Regions from separate parts of the Streptomyces citrinus genome, predicted to be linked through region 3. Evidence: riboswitches for the same ligand, from Rfam matches in the RefSeq annotation. Region 3 holds a riboswitch; each other region holds the start of a gene.
What was found. A riboswitch is a leader RNA that binds a small molecule or an ion and turns the genes downstream of it on or off. The one in region 3 is predicted to bind cobalamin.
Positions count from the first base shown of each region.

Region 1 (4,460 bases), 4.9 Mb from region 3:
CGTCGTTCGAGGCTCCCCCTCCCACGACCGACGGGCCCGACTGCCTCGACCATGCGCCGCGGCGGGAGAGCGTGGGCACGGGAGGCTCTGTTCAGCAGGATCGCAGTGGGCGAGCCGTGTGCGGGTGGGGCCGAGGGGCCCTAGTGGGGGGCCGAACGTCCCTCGTCGGCCACGGGCGGCCCGGAGCGCGCCGCCGACGGTCCCGAGCCGGCCGGAGCCCACGCCCTATACGGCGCCCGCGTCCCGCAGCTCAGCGATCGTGGCCGCCTCGTAGCCCAGGTCCTTCAGGACGGCCTCGGTGTGCTCGCCCACCGACGGGACCGCCTCCATCCGGGGCTCCACGCCCGCGAGGGTCGCCGGCGGCAGCAGCGCGCGGACCGGGCCGCCCGGCGTCGCCACCTCGCGCCAGCGGTCGCGGCCGGACAGGACCGGATGCGCGACGAAGTCGGCCACCGTGTTGAGGCGGGCGTTCGCGACCTTCGCGCGCTCGAGGAGGGCGACGGCCGCGGCCGCGTCGAGTTCCGCGAAACGGGCGGCGACGATCGCGTCGAGCTCGGCGCGCCGGGCGACGCGGGCCGAGTTGCGGTGGAAGCGCGGGTCCGCGGCGAGCGACGCGTCCCCCAGGAACTCCGCGCAGAACGCAGCCCATTCGCGCTCGTTCTGGATCGCGAGGAGGACGGTCTTCCCGTCCGCCGCGTCATAGGGCCCGTACGGCGCGATGGTCGCGTGCGCGGCGCCGACCCGCTGCGGCTGGCCGCCCGAGTACGCGGTGTAGTACGCGGGATAGCCCATCCACTCCGCGAGCGCCTCGAAGAGGGAGACCTCCACCGCGCGTGCCGTGCCCGTCGCCCGCCGCTCGTAGAGCGCGGTGAGGATGCCCGTGAACGCGTACATGCCGGCCGCGATGTCGGCGATCGCGATGCCCACCTTGGCCGGGGCCTCGGGCGTGCCCGTCACCGACACGACGCCCGTCTCGCACTGCACCAGCAGGTCGTACGCCTTGCGGTCCGCCCACGGCCCGTCGGCGCCGTAGCCCGAGATGTCGCAGACCACGAGCGAGGGGTGCAGGCTCGCCAACTCCGTTGCGGACAGGCCGAGTCGGGCCGCCGCACCCGGCGCGAGGTTCTGCACGAAGACGTCGGCCCCGGCGAGCAGGCGGGCCAGTACCTCGCGGCCGCCCGGTGTCTTGACGTCGAGCGTCACCGATTCCTTGGAGCGGTTCAGCCACACGAAGTGGCTGGACTGCCCGTGCACCGTCTCGTCGTAGCCACGCGCGAAGTCGCCCACGCCCGGCCGTTCCACCTTGATGACCCGCGCTCCGAGGTCGGCGAGCTGGCGGGTCGCGAACGGCGCCGCCACCGCCTGCTCCAGGCTGACGACGGTGATGCCCTCGAGGGGCAGGCGGGCGGCGCTCATCGACGGTCCTCCGTGCGGGAAAGGCGTGGTGACGTGCACGCTATGCGACGCGTCCACGTCACCGCACGGCGGCCGGTCTACGCGCTGTCGGCCAGGCGCGCCGACCAGCGCTGCTCGACCTTCGCCAGCCGCCAGTAGACGATCGCCACCGCCCACACCACGACGAACAGGCCGACGATGACGTACCCGACGTTGTCGAGATCGAGCCCGGCGATCCAGCCGGTCACCGCGTCCGACAGATCGAGCTTGTCGTGCAGCACGCCGACGAGTTCGATCGTGCCGATGAAGAACGCGACCGCGATGGACAGACCGGTGATGGTGAGGTTGTAGAACACCTTGCGCACCGGGTTGGAGAACGCCCACTGGTACGCGAAGTTCATGAACGTGCCGTCGAGCGTGTCGAACAGGCTCATTCCCGCGGCGAAGAGCAGCGGCAGGCACAGGATCGCGTACCAGGGCAGCCCGGCCGCCGCGCCGCTGCCCGCCATCACCATCAGCGTCACCTCGGTCGCCGTGTCGAAGCCGAGGCCGAACAGGAAGCCGAGCGGGTACATCTGCCCGGGGCGGGTGATGGACTTGGTGAAGCGGCCGAGGACGCGGTTCATGAACCCCCGGGAATCCAGGTGCTGTTCGAGCTCCTTCTCGTCGTACGAGCCCGCGCGCATCGACCGGAACACCTTGAGGATGCCCAGCAGGGCGACGAGGTTCAGCGCGGCGATGAGGTACAGGAACGAGCCGGAGAAGGTCGTGCCGAGGACCCCGAGCACCTGGTGGGTGCGGGAGTCGTCACTGGTCAGCGTGCCGGCGAGCGCGGTGCCGCCGGCGATCAGCGCGGCCAGCAGGACGACCACGCTGGAGTGGCCGAGCGCGAACCAGAAGCCGACCGAGACCGGGCGCTTGCCGTCGGCCATCAGCTTGCGGGTGGTGTTGTCGATCGCGGCGATGTGGTCGGCGTCGAAGGCGTGCCGCATGCCGAGGGTGTACGCGGTGATGCCCAGGCCGATGCCGAAGGCCTTGTTGTCGACTTCGTAGTGGTTGGGGACGACCAGCAGGAACAGCACGCCGAACGCGACGACGTGCAGGGCCAGGATCACCGCCATCAGACCGGCGGTGCGCAGGGTGTCCTCGCGCCGCCACCGGAAGGCGGAGTCCGGTTCGGCGGGCCGCACAGGAGAGTTTGCGGGCAGGGTCATACGTCGATCACGCTCCAGCACCTCGTGGATCACTTCGTGAGATGCCGTGGCCGGTCTCCTGGCTTACGGGCGTGCGCCGTCGCTCCTGCCTTCCCAGCGGCCTCGCGGCCACCAGTGGCGTGCTGGTGCGGGGCGCTCCGGACCTGCGGTCCGGAACCCGATCACAGTGGCGAGGGCCGCTCCGGACTTGGCCCCTGAGGGGTTGTCACCGGTCTTCCCGAGCACCACGGCCCGTTCACCTTAGGGGCGTTGGTGCGTGACTGCATAGCTGCACACCTGTGCAGGTATGAAAGATCACATCGCGTACCGGGTGGTGGCGGGTGACGCGGCTGTTGAGAGAATCCGGCCATGCATCTCGTTCCGGCCGAGCGGGCCGATCACCGCACCATCGACGGCCACCGGGTCTGCGACGCCGTCGAGGCCATCGGGGACGTCGAGCGGGTGCGGGAGTGGGCCGAGCGGTTCTCGCTCCTCGCCGACCCGCACCGGCTCGCCCTGCTGCTCGCGCTGCGCCGGGTCGGCCCGCTGGCCGTGTCCGATCTGGCGGTGGCCTCCGGGATGAACGGCGCGGCCGTCTCCCAGGCGCTGCGGCTGCTGCGGGCGGCCGGGGTCGTGGCGGGGGAGAAGGCCGGGCGCGTGGTGCGCTACCGGCTGGTGGACGCGGCGGTGGGAGAGCTGGTCGACCGCGCCGCCCCGTGAGGCCAGCCGTTGCGTGGCGGGATCAGGTCCGGCGCTCGCGCGCCCGCCTGATCTCCTCGTACGCCTTCTCGCGGCCCTCCCAGTGCGAGCCCTCCACCGACTTGCCGGGTTCCAGGTCCTTGTACACCTCGAAGAAGTGCGTGATCTCCAGACGGTCGAACTCGGGGATGTCCTCGATGTCCTGGACCGTGGCGTGCCGCGGGTCGTGCGCGGGCACGCACAGGATCTTCTCGTCCGGGCCCTTCTCGTCGCTCATCACGAACATGCCGATGGCCCGGCACTCGATGGTGCAGCCGGGGAACGTCGCGTCGCCGGTCAGCACGAGCGCGTCCAGGGGGTCGCCGTCACCGCCGAGGGTGCCGTCGACGTAGCCGTAGTCCGCGGGGTACTGGGTCGAGGTGAAGAGCATCCGGTCGAGCCGGATCCGGCCGAGCTCGTGGTCCATCTCGTACTTGTTCCTGGACCCCTGCGGGATCTCCACGATCACGTCGAACGCGTCCGAGCGTGTCTGTTCGCCGCCCAATGTGGCCTCCTTGCCGCATGGCTGCCCGCTGTGCTGGACCCGAGTGTGCGCCGTGCGGAGCGAGGGCGGAACCCCTCAGGCGGCGGGTGGAACCGCGAATTCGAGTTCGGGCCTGTCCCAGGCGACGGCCGGCGGGCGCGCGGCCACCGTGCCGGTGCGGTGCGCGCCCATGCTGCGGTAGAAACCCTCGGCGGGCGGATGGGAGACGACGCGTACGCGGTCGAGCCCGGCGGCGCCCGCCTCGCCCCGCATGTGCGCGACGAGCAGCCGCCCGATGCCGAGACCCTGCGCCTGGTCGGCGACGAACATGAGGTCGAGCTCCGGCGGACTGAGGATCAGCGAGTAGAACCCGAGCACCCGGTCGTCGGCCTCGTCGACGGCTACGAAGACACGGTGCGCCTCGATGTAGTCGGGGCCGACCCGGTACCCGTCGACCATCGGCGCGTACGGGCCTTCGTAGGCGCGGGAGCCGCGCACGAGCCGGGTCAGCCGCTTGGCGTCGCGCGCGGTGGCCCGCCGGACGGCCACGGCCGGCCGCCGCCCGGGGCGCGTAATGATCGGGGTCATGGTTCGAGTATTACGCATCGCGGGGTGGGGTCAGGCGCCGGGGACCGTCCGGTGGACCTGAC
Region 1 is NZ_CP146022.1:716,381-720,840, reverse strand. It holds gene V2W30_RS03525 (CaiB/BaiF CoA-transferase family protein) at 226-1,416, opposite strand; gene V2W30_RS03520 (HoxN/HupN/NixA family nickel/cobalt transporter) at 1,494-2,609, opposite strand; cobalamin riboswitch at 2,641-2,853, opposite strand; gene V2W30_RS03515 (metalloregulator ArsR/SmtB family transcription factor) at 2,958-3,308, shown strand; gene V2W30_RS03510 (inorganic diphosphatase) at 3,331-3,753, opposite strand; gene V2W30_RS03505 (GNAT family N-acetyltransferase) at 3,907-4,398, opposite strand; gene rho (transcription termination factor Rho) at 4,429-4,460, opposite strand, start outside.
Region 1: linked by a shared signal. The riboswitch ahead of V2W30_RS03520 (HoxN/HupN/NixA family nickel/cobalt transporter) and the one ahead of V2W30_RS26345 (ribonucleoside-diphosphate reductase subunit alpha) in region 3 are both predicted to bind cobalamin.

Region 2 (4,460 bases), 2.4 Mb from region 3:
TCCGAGCGACAAGGCGCCCGGCCTGCACATCACCGACGAGGGCACGACGCCGTTCGTCGACGTCGTCGCCTCGGCCCTGGGCCTGAGCGGCGGGCTGCGGGTCATCGAGACCGGTGGCGACGTGTACGCGTCCGAGCGGCAGCAGTGGGACAGCGGCAACAACGCCGTCGCCGTCGAGCCGGGCGTCGTGTTCACGTACGACCGCAACACCCAGACCAACACGCTGCTGCGCAAGGCCGGCGTCGAGGTGATCACGATCGTCGGCGCCGAGCTCGGCCGCGGGCGCGGCGGCGGGCACTGCATGACGTGCCCGATCGTGCGCGACCCCGTGGACTTCTGAGTCCGCGTGGACGCCCGGTTCGCGGCGCGTGCCGTCGCCTGCGTGGTGGCGGCGCTCGCCACGCTGACCGTCCTCACGACGGCGACGGTGCGCGGCACCGTCCTCGACCCGGGTTTCCACGCGTCCGTCCTCGACGAGGAGCACGCCTACGACCGGCTGTACAACGAGGTCCTGGTGGATCCCCGGGCGGCCCCGCTCACGCGTGATCTGCTCGCCGGCCTCGCCGTGCCGGAGGCCCAGGTGACCTCCAACATCAAGCTGGTGCTGCCGCCGGAAACGGTGCGCGACCTCACGCTGGAGCAGATCCAGGCCGTGGTCGGCTATCTCAACGGCACGCGCGGCTCCCTCGACCTCACCGTCGATCTGCGGCCGGTCCTCGCCCACCTCGACGATCTCGCGCAGACGTACTTCGGTGACCTCGTGGCCGGGGTGCAGCGCAGCCCGGAGCCGGACTTCGAGCGGTTCACCGCCGATCTGTCGGACGCCCTGCGGGAGTTGTCCGCGGGGCGGGCCCCCGAGGGGATACCGGCGCTCCCGCTCACCGAGGAGCAGGCCGACCGGGTCGCGGACGCGCTGCTGTCCGCGGTCGCGGAGAACGAGCGCGGGGCGCTGCGACCCGAGGTGGAGACGGCGCTGGCCGACGGGGACGTCGCGACCGCGCTGGCCGCCGTGGCGCCCGCCGCCCTGTCGGAGCACACGCGGGGCGCGGTCGCCCAGCTCCGGCAGCTCGTGGACGACGGCACCTGGGACCTGGGCGCGGCGCTGCGGGAGTCGGGCAACGACCTCGACACGCTGCACGACGTGCGTCCGTACACGGCGGTCGGGCTCGGTCTGGTCGAGGGACTCGCGGCCGCGCTGCTCGTGGCGTCCCTCGCCGTGCTGTGGTGGGCCGGATCGCCGCAGCCCGGACGGCGGTTGACGCGGCTCGGCGTGCCGCTCGTCGCAGGTGGTCTCCTCACGCTGCTGGCCGTGGGCGCGGCGCGGCTGTCGGCCGACGGGCGCCTGGTCGACCCGCCCGCCTCGTGGCCGCCGAGCCTGGCCCGGCTGGTCGACGACGTGCAGGGCACCGCCGTCGACCGGCTCACCGCCACCGCGGTCGTCGCGGCGCTGGTGCCCGTCGCCGTCGGGGTGCTGCTGGTGGCGGCGGGGCTGCGGCTGCGCGCGGAGCGGGCGCGGACGGCGCCGTCGCGGCGATTCCTCGGGGCGGGGCTGGGCGCGGCCGCCGTGGCGGTGGCCGGGATGGTCGCGCTGCCGCCGCTGATCAGTCCCGGTGGGCCGCGCGTGTGCCAGGGCAGCGCCAAGCTGTGCGACCGGCGCTACGACGAGGTGGCGTACCTGACCTCGCACAACGCCATGTCGACGACGGTCGACCGGTTCATCGGGCCGCTCCAGGACCCGGGGATCACCGCGCAGTTGGACGACGGGGTGCGGGCCCTCCAGATCGACACGTACCGGTGGGAGCGGCCCGACGAGATCGCCGGGCGGCTCTCCGACTCGGATTTCACCCCCGCGCAGCAGGCCCTGGTCAGGTCGGCGGTCAACGCGATCAACCCGCCGCGCGACGGGCTGTGGCTGTGCCACGCGGTGTGCCGGGCCGGGGCGGTCGAGCTGGTGGCGGCGCTGCGCGGGATCGGTGACTGGATGCGGGCCCATCCCACCGATGTGGTCACGTTCATCGTGCAGGACGCGATCAGTGGTGAGGACACCGCGAAGGCGTTCGCCGAGGCCGGTCTCGACGATCTGGTCCACACGCCCGACCCGGATCCCGCACGGCCCTGGCCGACGCTCGGCGACATGATCGACAGCGGTCGCCGGCTCGTCGTCTTCGCCGAACAGGCCGACGGCCCCGCTCCCTGGTACCGGAACTTCTACCGGTACGGCATGGAGACCCCGTTCGCCTTCCGCTCCCCCGGCGACATGAACTGCGTGGCGCACCGCGGCGGCGACGACAAGCGGCTCTTCCTGCTGAACCACTTCATCACGATCGACGGCGGCAGCCGCCTGGACGCCGGTACGGTCAACACCCGCAGGTTCGTGCTCGACCGGGCCCGCCGCTGCGAGCGCGAACGCGGCCGACCGGTGACCTTCGTCGCCGTCGACTACGCGACGATCGGCGACGCGCGGGGTGCGGTGGCCGTGCTCAACGCGGAGCGCCGGACACCGGCCCCCTAGGGCCTGCCCGGCCGATCGTGTCGTGGACGCGGGGTCCGGCACGCCGGCGCAGCAGGGCACGGGCCACCCGAGCCGCGACCTGATCCGCCGGGCAGGCCCTGGGTCCGCTCGGCCCGAGACGTCCGGCCTGTGATAATTTCGCCGAGCCAGTCGTACCTTTGTGCGTTCAACGACGCACACGGGTCAGGGAATCCGGTGGGAACCCGGAACTGACGCGCAGCGGTGAGGGTGACGGGCGGAGCAACTGCCACTGGGCCACCGGCCCGGGAAGGCGCTTCGCGCGGACGACCCCGAGTCCGAAGACCTGCTGGCAGCCTCCGGCGGCGACCAGCGGGCGGGGGTGAACCGTAGGCCGGCTCCGCGTATGAGCCCTGGACGCTAAGGACTCCCCGTGCCCCTCGCACGTCAACTCCGCCTTGCCGCGCCCCTGTTGGCGGGAACCCTGCTGCTGCTCACCGGATGCGCGACAGCGGAACCGGCCGACGGCGCGCCGGACGGCGACGCACGCGCCGTGACGCTCGACAACTGCGGTACGAAGGTCCGCGTCGCCCACGCGCCGCGCCGGGCCGTCGCCCTCGATCAGGGGTCGGCCGAGATCATGCTGTCCCTCGGACTCGCGGACCGGATGGTGGGCACGGCCACCTGGACCGATCCGGTCCTCAAGGGCCTGGCGAAGGCGAACGCGAAGGTGCCGCGTCTGGCCGACCGCTACCCGTCCTTCGAGAAGGTCCTCGACACCGAACCGGACTTCGCCGCGGCCTCCTTCACGTACACCCTCGGCAAGGGCGGTGTGGCCCCGCGCGAGGAGTTCGAGAAGCTCGGCGTGCCCACCTACCTCTCCCCCACCGACTGCGCGGACAAGGACAACAGTGGCGACGGCGACGGGGTGCGCACCGAGGCCCTCACCCTGGACACCGTGTACGGGGAGATACGTGACCTCGCGCGCGTCTTCGGCGTCGAGGAACGCGGCGAGAAGTTGATCACCGGTCTGAAGTCCCGTGTCGGCGCGGCCACTTCGGGGCTCGACGCGAGCGGCGTGGACGTCCTGTACTGGTTCGCCAACTCCGACTCGCCCTATATGGCGGGGTGTTGCGGCGCGCCCGGCGTCATCACGAAGGAACTCGGCCTGCGCAACGTGTTCGACGACACGCGCGAGGAGTGGCCGCAGATCAACTGGGAGACGGTCGCCGACCGCGACCCCGACGTCCTCGTCATCGGCGATCTGACGCGCCGCTCGCAGTCCGCCGAGTCGGCCGCGCAGAAGATCCGGTTCCTGGAGTCCGACCCGGTCACCAAGAACATGACGGCCGTACGGAAGAAGCGGTACGTGCTGCTCAGCGGGCAGGACATGAATCCCACGATCCGGACCGTGGACGGCGTGGAGAAGGTGGCGGCGGCGCTGCGCACGTACGGCCTCACCAGGTGAGCGTCCTGCGGCCGGGACTCTACGGGGCCGCGGGCCTCGCCGCGCTGTGCGCCTCCGTCGCCGTGGCCATCACCATCGGGCCCGCGCACATCGAGGTCGCCGACGTGTGGGCCGCGGTCGGGGCACGGCTCGGCTGGGGCACCTCCGATCTCTCGCCGATCCGCGACGGCATCGTGTGGAACCTGCGGCTGCCGCGCACGCTGCTCGCGGCCGTGTGCGGCGCGGGCCTCGCGGTGTGCGGCACGGTGCTCCAGGCGCTGCTGCGCAATCCGCTCGCCGACCCGTTCGTGCTCGGGGTGTCGTCCGGAGCGTCGACCGGCGCCGTGCTCGTCGTGGTGCTCGGGGTGGGCGGGGGCGCCCTGTCCGTGTCGGGCGGCGCGTTCGCGGGCGCGGTCTGCTCGTTCGCGCTCGTCCTGCTGCTCAGCCACAGCCTCGGCGGCAGCACGGACCGGGTGGTGCTGTGCGGGGTGGCCGCGATGCAGCTCTTCTCCGCGCTGACGTCGTTCGTGGTGCTGACGGCGG
Region 2 is NZ_CP146022.1:8,043,605-8,048,064, reverse strand. It holds gene V2W30_RS36965 (arginine deiminase) at 1-340, shown strand, start outside; gene V2W30_RS36960 (hypothetical protein) at 347-2,512, shown strand; cobalamin riboswitch at 2,643-2,838, shown strand; gene V2W30_RS36955 (ABC transporter substrate-binding protein) at 2,904-3,938, shown strand; gene V2W30_RS36950 (FecCD family ABC transporter permease) at 3,935-4,460, shown strand, end outside.
Region 2: linked by a shared signal. The riboswitch ahead of V2W30_RS36955 (ABC transporter substrate-binding protein) and the one ahead of V2W30_RS26345 (ribonucleoside-diphosphate reductase subunit alpha) in region 3 are both predicted to bind cobalamin.

Region 3 (4,460 bases):
GGAGGAACTCCGCGCCCGCTACGACCGAGTCGCCTGACCCGGCCGCCGGGCCACGGCCGGCAGATGCGCGCGCCGAACCGAACAGCACGGAGAACACGGGGAGTTACCGCCCGCGCGCGGTCGACGACGAAGGGGCGGCACCCGGCGCACGCACGGATGCGCCCGGTACCGCCCCCTCAGGAACGTGTAGCTCAGAAGTCCTCGTCGAAGTCGACCGAGCCCTCCACCGCCACCTGGTACGCCGACGGGCGGCGTTCGAAGAAGTTGGTCAGTTCCTGGACCCCCTGGAGCTCCATGAAGGAGAAGGGGTTCTCCGAGCCGTAGAGCGGGGCGAAGCCGAGGCGCTGGAGGCGCTGGTCGGCGACGCACTCCAGGTACTGGCGCATCGAGTCGGTGTTCATGCCCGGCAGACCCTCGCCGCACAGGTCCCGCGCGAACTGAAGCTCCGCCTCGACCGCTTCCCGGAGCATGTCCGTGACCTGCGTGCGCAGCGCGTCGTCGAAGAGGTCCGGCTCCTCCTTGCGGACCGTGTCGACGACGTCGAAGGCGAACGACATGTGCATGGTCTCGTCACGGAAGACCCAGTTCGTGCCCGTGGCCAGCCCGTGCAGCAGACCCCGCGAGCGGAACCAGTACACGTAGGCGAACGCGCCGTAGAAGAACAGGCCCTCGATGCACGCCGCGAAGCAGATCAGGTTGAGCAGGAAGCGGCGGCGGTCCGCCTTGGTCTCCAGGCGGTCGAGCTTCTCGACGGAGTCCATCCACCGGAAGCAGAACTCGGCCTTCTCGCGGATGGAGGGGATCTCCTCGACCGCGTCGAACGCCGCCGCCCGGTCCTTCGGGTCGGGCAGATAGGTGTCGAGCAGCGTCAGATAGAACTGGACGTGCACGGCCTCCTCGAACAGCTGGCGCGAGAGGTACAGGCGCGCCTCGGGGGAGTTGATGTGCTTGTACAGCGTGAGCACGAGGTTGTTCGACACGATCGAGTCGCCCGTCGCGAAGAACGCGACCAGACGGCCGATCATGTGCTGCTCGCCGGGCGTGAGCTTGGCGAGGTCCGCCACGTCGGAGTGGAGGTCGACCTCCTCCACCGTCCACGTGTTCTTGATGGCGTCGCGGTAGCGCTCGTAGAAGTCCGGGTAGCGCATGGGGCGCAGGGTCAGTTCGAAGCCCGGGTCGAGCAGGTTCTTCTCGGGAGTGGTGTCCGTCATTACTGGCAGGCCTCGCAGGACTCGGGGTTTTCCAGGGAGCAGGCGACCGCGTCGGGCTCGGCCATCTGGACCGGCACCCGGGCCGCGGCCCGCGCGATGCGCGTCGCGGGACGCGAGCGCAGGTAGTACGTCGTCTTCAGGCCCGACTTCCAGGCGTACGCGTACATCGAGGAGAGCTTGCCGATGGTCGGCGTCTCCAGGAACAGGTTCAGGGACTGGGCCTGGTCGAGGTACGGGGTACGGGCCGCAGCCATGTCGATCAGGCCGCGCTGCGGGATCTCCCACGCCGTGCGGTACAGGGCGCGGACCTCGTCCGGGACCCAGGTGAAGCCCTGCACCGAGCCGTTGGACTCGCGCAGCGCCTCGCGGGTCTGGGCGTCCCAGACGCCGAGCGCCTTCAGCTCCTCGACGAGGTACGAGTTGACCTGGAGGAACTCGCCGGACAGCGTCTCGCGCTTGAAGAGGTTGGAGACCTGCGGCTCGATGCACTCGTAGACGCCCGCGATGGAGGCGATGGTGGCCGTCGGCGCGATCGCCAGGAGCAGCGAGTTGCGCAGGCCGACCTCGGCGATACGTTCCCGCAGCGCGGCCCAGCGCTCCGGCCAGGTGAACTCGACGCCGTAGTGGTCGGGGTGCAGCACACCGTGTGCCGTGCGGGTCTTCTCCCAGGCGGGCAGCGGCCCGTTGCGCTCGGCGAGGTCCGCCGACGCCTCGTACGCGGCGAGCATGACGCGCTCCGCGATCCGCGTCGACAGCGCCTTGGCCTCGGGGGAGTCGAAGGGCACGCGCAGCTTGAAGAAGACGTCCTGGAGGCCCATCGCCCCGAGGCCGACCGGGCGCCACTTCCCGTTGGAGCGGCCCGCCTGCTCGGTCGGGTAGAAGTTGATGTCGACGACCCGGTCGAGGAACGTGACGGCCGTGCGGACGGTCTCGTCGAGGCGCTCCCAGTCGATGTCGTGGCGCTCCACGTCGACGAAGGCGCCGAGGTTCACCGAGCCCAGGTTGCAGACCGCGGTCTCCCCGTCGTCCGTGACCTCCAGGATCTCGGTGCACAGGTTCGAGGAGTGGACCGTGTGGCCCGGCTCCGCGGTCTGGTTCGCCGTGCGGTTCGCCGCGTCCTTGAAGGTCATCCAGCCGTTGCCGGTCTGGGCGAGGGTGCGCATCATGCGGCCGTACAGGTCCCGGGCAGGGATGGTCTTCCGGGCCTTGCCCTCGGCCTCGGCCCGCCGGTACGCGGCGTCGAAGTCGGCGCCCCACAGGTCGACGAGGTTCGGCACGTCGGCGGGGGAGAACAGGGACCAGTCGCCGCCCTCGGCGACCCGGCGCATGAACTCGTCCGGGATCCAGTGGGCCAGGTTGAGGTTGTGGGTGCGGCGCGCGTCCTCACCGGTGTTGTCGCGCAGCTCGAGGAACTCCTCGATGTCCGCGTGCCACGTCTCCAGGTAGACGGCGGCGGCGCCCTTGCGGCGGCCGCCCTGGTTCACGGCGGCGACCGACGCGTCGAGGGTCTTGAGGAACGGGACGATCCCGTTGGAGTGCCCGTTCGTGCCGCGGATCAGCGAACCGCGGCTGCGGATGCGGGAGTACGCGAGACCGATGCCGCCGGCGTGCTTCGAGAGGCGGGCCACCTGGTGGTACCGGTCGTAGATCGAGTCCAGCTCGTCCAGCGGCGAGTCGAGCAGGTAGCAGCTCGACATCTGCGGGTGGCGGGTCCCGGAGTTGAACAGCGTGGGGGAGGAGGGCAGGTAGTCGAGGCGGCTCATCAGGCCGTACAGGGCCGCCACTTCGTCCCGCGCCCGCGCGCTGTCGTCCTCGGCGAGGCCCGCGGCGACCCGGAGCATGAAGTGCTGCGGCGTCTCGATCACGGAGCGCGTGATCGGGTGGCGCAGCAGGTAGCGGCTGTGCAGGGTGCGCAGCCCGAAGTAGCCGAAGCGGTCGTCGCCCGCGGTGTCGATCAGCGCGTCGAGCCGGGCGGCGTGGACGCGGACGAACTCGGCGGTGCGGTCCGCGATCAGGCCCTCGCGGTGGCCGACCGCGACCGACTCGGTGAACGAGGTGACGCCCTGCGAGGCGGCCTCGGCGGCGATGGAGAGCGTGAGCAGGCGCGCGGCGAGCCGGGAGTAGGCCGGGTCCTCGGAGATGAGCCCGGCGGCCGCCTCGGTGGCGAGTTCCCGCAGCTCGGTCTCGTCGGCCCCGGCGGAGCGGCCGCGCAGCGCGGCGGCGGCGACCCGGCCGGGGTCGGTGTCGGGGAGGTCGGCGGTCAGCTCGGTCAGCGTGCGCAGCAGCGCGGTGCCGGGGGCATCCGCCTCGGCCACGACTGAGGCAGGATCAGCGGGCGCGATGGTCACGTGGGGGCTCTCCCTCGCTCGGCTCGGGGCCTTACGGGGGAGGAGTGGCTCGGGCGCGCACGCACGGCGGCACCGTCGTCACCGGCCCGATCCGCGAGGCCCGACGTCGTCGACGCCCCAGCCGGACGGCTCGGGCGTACCGTCGACAGGTCCTCGGACTCACGCAGGCGCTTTGTGCGCCTCCGTTCACCGTTGCGGGACAGTTCCGGAATTGCACCGGATTCCCCTGTGGCGACAGCGAGAGCGAGCATACATGTTGTGCCGGGTCGCTGCGGCAGGCCCACATCTTGTGTCGGCCCGCCGCATGCGGCGGTGCTTACACGGTGCCCGGCCGCTTCAGGAGCGCGTCCACGAAGTCCTCCGTGAAGTTGCGCGGTCCGGTGCCGAGGGCGATCCGGCCGCGGTGCCGCGTGCGCGCGTTCACCAGCGGCGACTCGACGTAGTACTCGCGGGGGTAGTCGGCGTCGTAGGGGATGAACACGGTCTTGCCGCGGGTGAGTTCGGAGGCGCACTCGACGACGACCGTGCCCTCGGCGGCGGTGACGAACGACTCGTCCGCGCAGACGCCGACGGCCAGCGGGTCGTGCAGCGGGCAGCCCTCGTCGGCGCGGTAGGCGTTCAGGTAGAAGCTCATCAGGCGGGCGGTGAGCGCCATGTCCTGGCCCGCCTCCTCCAGGATCTCCAGCTCCTTGGCGCCGAACCGCCAGCCGTGCGTCGCGTCGAGCCCGACCATCGTGTAGCGGATGCCCGAGGACACGACGAGGTCGACGGCGTCCGGGTCGGCCCACGCGTTGAACTCGGCGACCGGCGTGATGTTGCCGGGCACCTCGGCGGCGCCGCCCATGAAGACGAGGTGCTTCACGCGCCGGGCGAAGCCGGGGTCCTCGCTGAGCGCGAGCGC
Region 3 is NZ_CP146022.1:5,638,885-5,643,344, forward strand. It holds gene V2W30_RS26335 (hypothetical protein) at 1-37, shown strand, start outside; gene V2W30_RS26340 (ribonucleotide-diphosphate reductase subunit beta) at 192-1,211, opposite strand; gene V2W30_RS26345 (ribonucleoside-diphosphate reductase subunit alpha) at 1,211-3,559, opposite strand; cobalamin riboswitch at 3,687-3,816, opposite strand; gene V2W30_RS26350 (nucleoside hydrolase) at 3,876-4,460, opposite strand, start outside.

Region 4 (4,460 bases), 3.0 Mb from region 3:
CCACGAAGGCCGGGAGGAGGCCGAGGAGGACGGCGGCCGCAGGCCACAGCGGCAGCGTCGGCACGGTGAGCGGGACGACCGGCGGTTGCAGCGCCGCCGGGTCCCGGGTGCCGCTCCAGATCATCACGGCCGCGGCCGCCACCCCGGACAGGGCGACCAGCCAGGCCCGTACGCCCCACACGTCGGGCCGGTAGCGGGTGCGGACCGAGCGCCGCCCGCCGAGCCACAGCCCGGCGAGCGCGGCGGCGACCCCGGCGAGCAGCACCGGAAGGCCGTAGCCCGCGCCGGACGCGGCGAGCAGCCCGTACGTTCCCGCGCACACCCCGATGAGACCGCCGAGCGTGCAGACGGCCGTCGCCCGGCGGACGAGCGGCGGGACCTCGGCGGTGCGGCCGTAGCCGCGCGCGTCCATCGCCGCCGCCAGCGCCACCGAACGCTCCAGCGCGCCCTCCAGGACCGGCAGCCCGACCTGGAGCAGCCCGCGCAGCCCGCTGTCCGGGCGGCCGCGCAGCCGGCGGGCCGCCCGCAGCCTGCGCACGTCGGCGATCAGGTTCGGGGCGAACGTCATCGCCACGACGACCGCGACCCCCGCCTCGTACAGCGCGCCCGGCAGTGACTTGAGGAGCCGGGACGGGGAGGCGAGCGCGTTCGCCGCGCCGACGCAGATGAGGAGGGTCGCCAGCTTCAGGCCGTCGTAGAGCGCGAAGACCAGCCCTTCGAGCGTGACCCGGCCGCCGATCCTGACGCCCTGCGCCCAGTCCGGCAGCGGCACCTCGGGCAGCGTCACGAGCAGATGGCTGCCGGGGATCGGCGACCCCAGGACGACGGCGAAGACGAGACGGATGCCGATCACCGCGAGCCCCAGCTTCACGAACGCCCCGTACGACCGCGCCCACGGCGCCTCGGTGCGCCGGGCCGCCACCACGTATCCGGCGACACCGATGAGCAGCGCGAGCAGCAGCGGGTTCGTGGTGCGGGACGCGGCGGTGCCCAGGCCGAGGGCCCAGACCCACCAGGCGCCCGGGTGCAGGGCGTTGGAACGGTGGGCCCGGGGGGCGCGCAACGTACGACGGGTCATGGCGTCAGTGGCGACGGCGCTTGGCCTGCCAGATCGCGCCGACGCCGAGCGCGGCGACGATCGCGACACCGGCGATGACGCCGACGGACGGCCCGCCGGAGCCGCTCGAACCGCCCGAACCGCTCGCGTCGGAGGGCTCCGTCGCGGCGGGCGACGCCGTGTCGGTGCCGCCGCCCGCGACCTGCTCGCCGCACCCCGTCCTCGGGTAGCCGGAGATGGCGCACAGCAGCGCGTTGCTGTCGTAGCGCAGCGGCTTCGCGACCAAGGCGAGCGCGTCGGCCGTCGTCGCGTCCTCGTCGACCCGCGCGCACGCGGTGCGCGGCTTCGGCGGCGTCTCGCCGCCCGGCGCGTCCGCGACCGTGCCGAAGTCGATGACGAGCGCGACCCGCTTGGCGCCGTCCTTCGCCGGGGTGCCGGCGCAGATGGTGTCGAAGCCGGTGGCGCCGCGCGGCTGCGTGGCGTCCTTCGAGTCCGCGCTCACCGCGAACCGGAACCCCTGCACGGCGCCGTCCGACGGCGTCGTCTGCGAGGGGCCCATGGTCGCGTACGTCCACGCACCGCCGTCCCGCTCCCAGAACGACCAGTACCGGTACCCGGCGGCCTGCGCCGGGGCGACGGCGGCGCCGAGCAGGACCGCGAGCGCGCCGAGGACGGCGAGCACGGGGCCGAGAGCGCGGACGCGGGTCACGGCTGCTGCTTCTTGCGGCCGCTCAGCATGAAGCCGACGCCGACGGCGGCGACGAACATGACGCCGACGATCCACCAGGTGCCGAGCCCGCCGCCGTCGTTGCTGTCGTCGTCCTTCTTCTTGTCGCTGTCGGACGAGGAGGACGCGGCGGAGGCCGGCTCCGGGCCGGTCTTGTTCAGGGCGCTCACCAGGTCGCTGCCGCCGAAGTCGCGCGGGTCGTTGCCGGTCGCGTGCGCCGCGAAGATCAGCTGGGCGTAGGCGGCCGGGCCCGACTGCTTCGCCCAGGCCCCGGCGTTCTTCTCCAGCCAGGCGTACGGGTCCTTCGTGTACTTGATGCCCTCGGCCGCGGCGACCGAGGTGATCGCGTCGGCGGTGTTCCCGTAGTCGGGCTGGTCCTCGGCGCCGGCCAGCTGCGACGTCAGGTACAGGTGGGTGGAGAGCTGGTTCTGGAGGTAGACGGCGCCGTTGTGGGCGAGGCCGTCCGCGTCCGTGCCCTTGGTGCTCGCGCAGGTGTACGCGTCCGGGGCGTCGCCCTTGTTGGGCGCGAAGCCGGTGCCGAGCGCGCCGAGGACACCGGCGGCGGTGGCGTCCGCGTTCGCCGCGAGCTTGCCCTTCTTGTCGGGCTGGTAGGCGAGGGCGCCGCCGTTCTTGCCGTCGGAGCAGGGCAGGGCGAGCGCGGCGAGGGCGTCGAGCGGGGTCTTGCCGGAAGCGGCCTTCACGTCCGCGGGCTTCTCCCCGGCGGCGGCCAGCGCGCCGATGGCGACCGAGGTGGAGTTCCCGTCGCTGGCGCCGCCCGGGTTGTAGCCCCAGCCGCCGTCCTTGTTCTGGTTCTTCTTCAGCCACGCGACGCCCTTGTCGACCTGGGCGTCGTGGCCGCCGACCGCGGCGAGGGCCTGCACGGCGGCGGCGGTGCTGTTGCTGTCGACCGGCGTCTTCGCGTCGCACGCCGCGGACGGGTCGGCGCGGAACGCGGCGAAACCGCCGTCCGCGCACTGCTGCCCGGTCAGCCAGTCCACGGCCTTCTTCGCCGGGTGCACGCCCACGGTGTCCTGCGCCACGAACGCCAGGGACTGGCGCCAGACACCGTCGTACGTGGGGTCGGTGCTGCCGTACAGGCCGCTCGGCACGACGACCTTCGGGGAGGGGGAGGCGCTGTCCGCGGCGGCGGCCGGGGCCACGGCGGCGCCGATCACGACGGTCGCGGCGACGAGCGCGGCGCTACGGCGAATGTTCATGGTGGGGCGGGTGCCTCTCCCTGCGGGGAGCCGGGCGGCACGGCACGCGGGGGCACCGGGCGGCTCCGGCTCCGTATGCCTCGACGGTCCTGAGCCGATCATGGGCGCGGGTGAGGCAGTCCGACTGTGACGGTTGCGGGTCAGCGCCGGACTTCCACCGGCTTCCCCTCATGCGCGCTTGATGACGACCCGGCCCACTGTACCGGCCGGGCCGCTCCGGGGTGCTGGGGGACCGCCCCGGCACCCCGGGGCCCGGGGCGCCGCCGCGGACCCCGCCGCCCGGTCGCCGCAGGGGCCCGCTCCGCGCCGCGCGGGATTCAGCGGACGTCGACCGGGCCGTCGTCACCCCCGGTGCGCGGCCGGCCGAGGTACTGCTCGATCGCGGCGCCGGGCACGGGTGCCGCGTCGCTCGGTCCGCCCAGGTTCTTGCGGACCGAGTCGAGGATCGTCAGGCCCTGGCCGACCAGACCGGCCGCGATCTCGCCGAGCCCGTCCGCCCCGTTCAGCACGTTCACGTTCGCCCCGGCGAGCCCCGCCGACGCCTCCTTCACGATCTGCGGGAGCTGATCGATGAGCATCCGGTCGAGCGCGACCCGGTCGTACGACGCGGCCGCCTCCGCCTGGATCTTCATCCGCTCGGCCTCGGCCAGGGCGAGGACCCGGATCCGCTCGGCGTCGGCCTGCGCCGGCTTCACGATCTCGGCGATGAGCTGCTTCTCGCGCAACTCGGCCTGCCGCAGCGCCAGTTCGGTCTGGGCGGCGAGCACCTCCTGCTGCGCGTTGGCGAGCGCCAGCGGTCCCGCCTGCTCGGCCTGCGCCTTGGCCCGGTCGACCTCGGCGCTGTACTCGGCCTGCACGATCGCCGTCTGCCGCGCGTACTCGGCCTGCTTGCGGGCCGCCGCCTGCTCCGCCTCCGCGGAGGCCTGCGTGGCCTGCGCCTGGGCGATCTGCGCCTGCCGCTGGATGGCGGCCTTGTGCGGCCGCGACATGGCCTCGATGTACCCGGTGTTGCCGTCGTCGATGGACTGGATCTGCAACGAGTCGACGTGCAGCCCGATCTTCGCCATCTCGGCCTTCGACGTGTCGAGGACCTCCGTCGCGAGCTTCTGCCGCTCGGTGACGATCTCCTCGACGGTCATCGAGCCGATGATGGACCGCAGATGACCGGCGAAGATCCGCCCGGTCAGAACCGACATCTGGTCCTGGTCGGAGAGGAACCGCTGGCCGGCGTTGATGATGGACTCCGGGTCGTTGCCCACCTTGAAGGCGATGACCGCCCGCACGGTGAGGGCGATGCCCTGCCGGGTCACGCACTTCTCGACGACCTCCGCCTCGCTCATCGCGAGCGACAGGAAGCGGGTCTTGCGGAACACGGGCAGCACGAACTTCCCGTGCCCGGTGACGACGCGGAAGGGCGCTCCCCCAAGTCCCCGCCTGCCGCCCGAGATCAGCATCGCCT
Region 4 is NZ_CP146022.1:2,602,563-2,607,022, reverse strand. It holds gene V2W30_RS12175 (energy-coupling factor transporter transmembrane component T) at 1-1,078, opposite strand, end outside; gene V2W30_RS12170 (SCO2322 family protein) at 1,083-1,766, opposite strand; gene V2W30_RS12165 (prenyltransferase/squalene oxidase repeat-containing protein) at 1,763-3,001, opposite strand; adenosylcobalamin-variant (AdoCbl-variant) riboswitch at 3,107-3,180, opposite strand; gene V2W30_RS12160 (flotillin family protein) at 3,319-4,460, opposite strand, start outside.
Region 4: linked by a shared signal. The riboswitch ahead of V2W30_RS12165 (prenyltransferase/squalene oxidase repeat-containing protein) and the one ahead of V2W30_RS26345 (ribonucleoside-diphosphate reductase subunit alpha) in region 3 are both predicted to bind cobalamin.